Regions from separate parts of the Cytobacillus sp. FSL R7-0680 genome, predicted to be linked through region 3. Evidence: a T-box and tRNA genes for the amino acid it is inferred to sense, from the RefSeq annotation. Region 3 holds a T-box; the other regions hold tRNA genes.
The links. A T-box is a leader RNA that pairs with one kind of tRNA and senses whether it is charged. The one in region 3 lies ahead of ileS (isoleucine--tRNA ligase), so its partner is inferred to be a tRNA-Ile.
Positions count from the first base shown of each region.

Region 1: it has a tRNA-Ile gene. The T-box ahead of ileS (isoleucine--tRNA ligase) is inferred to sense a tRNA for this amino acid. The anticodon was not compared.
Region 2: it has a tRNA-Ile gene. The T-box ahead of ileS (isoleucine--tRNA ligase) is inferred to sense a tRNA for this amino acid. The anticodon was not compared.

Region 1 covers NZ_JBBPAO010000001.1:3,498,528-3,500,791, reverse strand. The annotation lists rRNA gene MKY26_RS17400 (23S ribosomal RNA) at 1-754, opposite strand, end outside; tRNA gene MKY26_RS17395 (tRNA-Ala) at 906-981, opposite strand; tRNA gene MKY26_RS17390 (tRNA-Ile) at 997-1,073, opposite strand; rRNA gene MKY26_RS17385 (16S ribosomal RNA) at 1,173-2,264, opposite strand, start outside.
Region 2 covers NZ_JBBPAO010000001.1:3,587,336-3,589,599, forward strand. The annotation lists rRNA gene MKY26_RS17865 (16S ribosomal RNA) at 1-1,128, shown strand, start outside; tRNA gene MKY26_RS17870 (tRNA-Ile) at 1,228-1,304, shown strand; tRNA gene MKY26_RS17875 (tRNA-Ala) at 1,320-1,395, shown strand; rRNA gene MKY26_RS17880 (23S ribosomal RNA) at 1,649-2,264, shown strand, end outside.
Region 3 covers NZ_JBBPAO010000001.1:746,813-749,076, forward strand. The annotation lists gene MKY26_RS03900 (YlmH family RNA-binding protein) at 1-339, shown strand, start outside; gene MKY26_RS03905 (DivIVA domain-containing protein) at 484-999, shown strand; T-box leader at 1,074-1,325, shown strand; gene ileS (isoleucine--tRNA ligase) at 1,423-2,264, shown strand, end outside.

The DNA of each region.
Region 1 (2,264 bases), 2.8 Mb from region 3:
ACTTCACCCTGGACATGGGTAGATCACCTGGTTTCGGGTCTACGACCACATACTCATTCGCCCTATTCAGACTCGCTTTCGCTACGGCTCCGTCTGTCCAACTTAACCTCGCATGTAATCGTAACTCGCCGGTTCATTCTACAAAAGGCACGCTATCACCCATTAACGGGCTCTAACTACTTGTAGGCACACGGTTTCAGGATCTCTTTCACTCCCCTTCCGGGGTGCTTTTCACCTTTCCCTCACGGTACTGGTTCACTATCGGTCACTAGGGAGTATTTAGCCTTGGGAGATGGTCCTCCCTGCTTCCGACGGGATTTCTCGTGTCCCGCCGTACTCAGGATCCACTCTGGAGGGAACGAAGTTTCAACTACAGGGCTTTTACCTCCTATGGCGGGCCTTTCCAGACCTCTTCGTCTATCTCGTTCCTTTGTAACTCCGTATAGAATGTCCTACAACCCCAAGAGGCAAGCCTCTTGGTTTGGGCTAATCCCGTTTCGCTCGCCGCTACTCAGGGAATCGCGTTTGCTTTCTCTTCCTCCGGGTACTTAGATGTTTCAGTTCCCCGGGTCTGCCTTCCATACCCTATGTATTCAGGTATGGATCCTATCCCATAACGGATAGGGGGTTTCCCCATTCGGAAATCTCCGGATCAAAGCTTACTTACAGCTCCCCGAAGCATATCGGTGTTAGTCCCGTCCTTCATCGGCTCCTAGTGCCAAGGCATTCACCGTGCGCCCTTATTAACTTAACCATATGTTTGGGTTGCTTTCGCTTCCCACACGGTTGTGTGTTTTAAAAAAGTTTAGTATCTCTACTCTATTATATAGAGAGAAAATAACTAAGGTGGCGATTACTCGGTAATCTTCTTCATTACATTATCTAGTTTTCAAAGAACAATTTGTTGGTGGAGCCTAGCGGGATCGAACCGCTGACCTCCTGCGTGCAAAGCAGGCGCTCTCCCAGCTGAGCTAAGGCCCCGTATTAAAGTTAAAATGGTGGGCCTAAATGGACTCGAACCATCGACCTCACGCTTATCAGGCGTGCGCTCTAACCAGCTGAGCTATAGGCCCACATAACTTCACGGTAAAGTATTTAATCATATCAAAGAGATTGCACTCTCAAAACTGAACGAACAGTCTAACATCAAGTTAATTCCGTATATTCCTTAGAAAGGAGGTGATCCAGCCGCACCTTCCGATACGGCTACCTTGTTACGACTTCACCCCAATCATCTGTCCCACCTTAGGCGGCTGGCTCCAAAAGGTTACCCCACCGACTTCGGGTGTTACAAACTCTCGTGGTGTGACGGGCGGTGTGTACAAGGCCCGGGAACGTATTCACCGCGGCATGCTGATCCGCGATTACTAGCGATTCCGGCTTCATGTAGGCGAGTTGCAGCCTACAATCCGAACTGAGAATGGTTTTATGGGATTGGCTAAACCTCGCGGTCTTGCAGCCCTTTGTACCATCCATTGTAGCACGTGTGTAGCCCAGGTCATAAGGGGCATGATGATTTGACGTCATCCCCACCTTCCTCCGGTTTGTCACCGGCAGTCACCTTAGAGTGCCCAACTAAATGCTGGCAACTAAGATCAAGGGTTGCGCTCGTTGCGGGACTTAACCCAACATCTCACGACACGAGCTGACGACAACCATGCACCACCTGTCACTCTGTCCCCCGAAGGGGAAAGTCCTATCTCTAGGATTGTCAGAGGATGTCAAGACCTGGTAAGGTTCTTCGCGTTGCTTCGAATTAAACCACATGCTCCACCGCTTGTGCGGGCCCCCGTCAATTCCTTTGAGTTTCAACCTTGCGGTCGTACTCCCCAGGCGGAGTGCTTAATGCGTTTGCTGCAGCACTAAAGGGCGGAAACCCTCTAACACTTAGCACTCATCGTTTACGGCGTGGACTACCAGGGTATCTAATCCTGTTTGCTCCCCACGCTTTCGCGCCTCAGCGTCAGTTACAGACCAGAAAGTCGCCTTCGCCACTGGTGTTCCTCCAAATCTCTACGCATTTCACCGCTACACTTGGAATTCCACTTTCCTCTTCTGCACTCAAGTTCCCCAGTTTCCAATGACCCTCCACGGTTGAGCCGTGGGCTTTCACATCAGACTTAAGGAACCGCCTGCGCGCGCTTTACGCCCAATAATTCCGGACAACGCTTGCCACCTACGTATTACCGCGGCTGCTGGCACGTAGTTAGCCGTGGCTTTCTGGTTAGGTACCGTCAAGGTACCGGCAGTTACTCCGATACTTG
Region 2 (2,264 bases), 2.8 Mb from region 3:
GTTTTCGGATCGTAAAACTCTGTTGTTAGGGAAGAACAAGTATCGGAGTAACTGCCGGTACCTTGACGGTACCTAACCAGAAAGCCACGGCTAACTACGTGCCAGCAGCCGCGGTAATACGTAGGTGGCAAGCGTTGTCCGGAATTATTGGGCGTAAAGCGCGCGCAGGCGGTTCCTTAAGTCTGATGTGAAAGCCCACGGCTCAACCGTGGAGGGTCATTGGAAACTGGGGAACTTGAGTGCAGAAGAGGAAAGTGGAATTCCAAGTGTAGCGGTGAAATGCGTAGAGATTTGGAGGAACACCAGTGGCGAAGGCGACTTTCTGGTCTGTAACTGACGCTGAGGCGCGAAAGCGTGGGGAGCAAACAGGATTAGATACCCTGGTAGTCCACGCCGTAAACGATGAGTGCTAAGTGTTAGAGGGTTTCCGCCCTTTAGTGCTGCAGCAAACGCATTAAGCACTCCGCCTGGGGAGTACGACCGCAAGGTTGAAACTCAAAGGAATTGACGGGGGCCCGCACAAGCGGTGGAGCATGTGGTTTAATTCGAAGCAACGCGAAGAACCTTACCAGGTCTTGACATCCTCTGACAATCCTAGAGATAGGACTTTCCCCTTCGGGGGACAGAGTGACAGGTGGTGCATGGTTGTCGTCAGCTCGTGTCGTGAGATGTTGGGTTAAGTCCCGCAACGAGCGCAACCCTTGATCTTAGTTGCCAGCATTTAGTTGGGCACTCTAAGGTGACTGCCGGTGACAAACCGGAGGAAGGTGGGGATGACGTCAAATCATCATGCCCCTTATGACCTGGGCTACACACGTGCTACAATGGATGGTACAAAGGGCTGCAAGACCGCGAGGTTTAGCCAATCCCATAAAACCATTCTCAGTTCGGATTGTAGGCTGCAACTCGCCTACATGAAGCCGGAATCGCTAGTAATCGCGGATCAGCATGCCGCGGTGAATACGTTCCCGGGCCTTGTACACACCGCCCGTCACACCACGAGAGTTTGTAACACCCGAAGTCGGTGGGGTAACCTTTTGGAGCCAGCCGCCTAAGGTGGGACAGATGATTGGGGTGAAGTCGTAACAAGGTAGCCGTATCGGAAGGTGCGGCTGGATCACCTCCTTTCTAAGGAATATACGGAATTGACTTGATGTTAGACTGTTCGTTCAGTTTTGAGAGTGCAATCTCTTTGATATGATTAAATACTTTACCGTGAAGTTATGTGGGCCTATAGCTCAGCTGGTTAGAGCGCACGCCTGATAAGCGTGAGGTCGATGGTTCGAGTCCATTTAGGCCCACCATTTTAACTTTAATACGGGGCCTTAGCTCAGCTGGGAGAGCGCCTGCTTTGCACGCAGGAGGTCAGCGGTTCGATCCCGCTAGGCTCCACCAACAAATTGTTCTTTGAAAACTAGATAATGTAATGAAGAAGATTACCGAGTAATCGCCACCTTAGTTATTTTCTCTCTATATAATAGAGTAGAGATACTAAACTTTTTTTAAAAACATACAACCGTGAGGGTTGTGAGAAGCCAGCAGTTCAAGGAAGCGAGCGAGGAAACACCGGAGTGTGCGTCTTGTGCACATGAGGATGTTGACGAGTGAGCTGACGCCGAAATGCGTAGCTTATCGCAAGCCGAACAATGGTTAAGTTAATAAGGGCGCACGGTGAATGCCTTGGCACTAGGAGCCGATGAAGGACGGGACTAACACCGATATGCTTCGGGGAGCTGTAAGTAAGCTTTGATCCGGAGATTTCCGAATGGGGAAACCCCCTATCCGTTATGGGATAGGATCCATACCTGAATACATAGGGTATGGAAGGCAGACCCGGGGAACTGAAACATCTAAGTACCCGGAGGAAGAGAAAGCAAACGCGATTCCCTGAGTAGCGGCGAGCGAAACGGGATTAGCCCAAACCAAGAGGCTTGCCTCTTGGGGTTGTAGGACATTCTATACGGAGTTACAAAGGAACGAGATAGACGAAGAGGTCTGGAAAGGCCCGCCATAGGAGGTAAAAGCCCTGTAGTTGAAACTTCGTTCCCTCCAGAGTGGATCCTGAGTACGGCGGGACACGAGAAATCCCGTCGGAAGCAGGGAGGACCATCTCCCAAGGCTAAATACTCCCTAGTGACCGATAGTGAACCAGTACCGTGAGGGAAAGGTGAAAAGCACCCCGGAAGGGGAGTGAAAGAGATCCTGAAACCGTGTGCCTACAAGTAGTTAGAGCCCGTTAATGGGTGATAGCGTGCCTTTTGTAG
Region 3 (2,264 bases):
TTAGAATCTGTTGGGAAAGCTTCTGTTCAACTTGAAGAAAAGCCATTTTCATCTGTTATCGATGCAAAAGAGCAGTGGCAAGAAAAAGTTTTTACAATGTCATCCTTAAGACTTGATACGCTTATTGCATCGATTTATAATTTTTCTAGACAAAAGGCGCAACAACTCATTTCTGCAAAAAAAGTAAAAGTAAATTGGGCAATGAAAGAAAATGTAGCATTCGATTGCCGTGAGAGTGATACAATTTCAGTAAGAGGCTATGGGCGCTGTATGGTTATTGCGATAGAGGGAAAAACGAAGAAAGAAAAATGGAAAGTAGTTGTCGGTATACAAAAATAATCTTTTTTAGCTATAATGATTATAGTGTTTTACCGATATAAAATTGAAAGTGTATCGAATTTTATGCAGGAATCTGCAAGAAACTGTCGAATTACATGTTAACAAATGTACATAATTTGACCAACTGATCTAGGAGGTGGCCTTATGCCATTAACACCATTAGATATTCATAACAAAGAGTTCAGCAAAGGTTTTCGTGGATATGATGAAGATGAAGTAAATGAGTTTTTAGATCAAGTGATTAAAGACTATGAAATCATTATTCGTGAGAAGAAGGAATTAGAAGAGCGTTTAAACGACTTAAATGAAAGAGTCGGACATTTTAATACGATTGAAGAGACGTTAAATAAGTCGATTGTTGTTGCACAAGAAGCTGGCGAAGAAGTGAAGCGAAACGCACAGAAAGAGGCAAAGTTAATTATTCGGGAAGCGGAGAAAAACGCCGATAGGATTGTGAATGAATCATTATCTAAAGCAAGGAAGATTGCGCTAGATATAGAAGATTTGAAAAAGCAATCGAAAGTATTTAGAAATCGTTTTAAAATGTTAATTGAAGCCCAATTAGATATGCTTCAGAATGATGACTGGGACCACTTAATGGAATATGAGCTAGATACAACAGAATTAAAGTCTACAAAAGAAGAAGAGTCTAGAGTATAAGATACTTTTATCTTATAAGATGTACGACGACTTGACGAAGTTGTATCCTATCGCATATAATCTAGAAAAAACATGATAAAACGATGACAGGGATAGTAGCATTCTATCTTACTTAAAAGAGTGGATTTCCACTTCAGCGATTCAGGGAAGGTGAAAGCCTGATATTAAGGAGAAGAATTTGAACATCACCCTTGAGTTCCTTACTTGAGCTAAAAAGTTAGAGTAAGGCGTAGACGTTCACGTTACGAATTGATTTTTGAGCGGATAGGAAATTTCTCTATCTACAAGGGTGGTACCGCGGGAATATATAACCTCTCGTCCCTTTTTTGGGATGAGGGGTTTTTTGTGTTTTTTCCGAGTACCTTATGTATGAACGCTACTTTGGTCATAATGTTATGTAGTATGTTGAGGAGGAAATGAGCTATGGATTACAAAGATACTTTATTAATGCCTAAAACAGATTTCCCAATGAGAGGAAATCTGCCAAAAAGAGAACCTGAAATGCAAACAGAATGGAATGAACAAGATATTTATGCAAAAGTGCTTGAGCGCACGAAAAATCAACCGTTGTTTGTCCTGCATGACGGTCCTCCTTATGCGAATGGCGATCTTCATATCGGACATGCGTTAAATAAAATTTTAAAAGACTTCATTAACCGCTATAAGTCAATGAGTGGTTACCATGCACCATATGTACCTGGTTGGGATACGCATGGATTACCCATTGAACAAGCGTTAACGAATAAAGGTGTAAAACGTAAAGAAATGACGGTAGCAGAATTCCGTAAGCTTTGTGAAGAATATGCGTACGGTCAAATCGAAAATCAACGTGAACAATTCATGCGATTAGGTGTTCGGGGAGATTGGGAAAATCCCTATATTACATTAAAACCTGCCTATGAGGCCCAACAAATCAAAGTTTTTGGTGAGATGGCGAAGAAAGGTTATATCTATAAAGGGAAGAAACCTGTATACTGGTCACCATCATCTGAGTCTGCATTAGCTGAAGCTGAGATTGAATATAAAGATAAGCAATCCGCTTCCATTTATGTAGGATTTAAAGTGAAAGATGGCAAAGATGTTTTAACTGATGACGTACGTATTGTTATTTGGACAACTACTCCTTGGACAATGCCAGCTAACTTAGGTATTTCTGTCCACCCGAAACTAAAATATGTTGTCGTTGAAGTGGATAACGAAAAATATTTAGTAGCTGAAGACCTGCTAGCGGCTGTATCAGAAGAGATTGGCTGGGAAAATCCTAA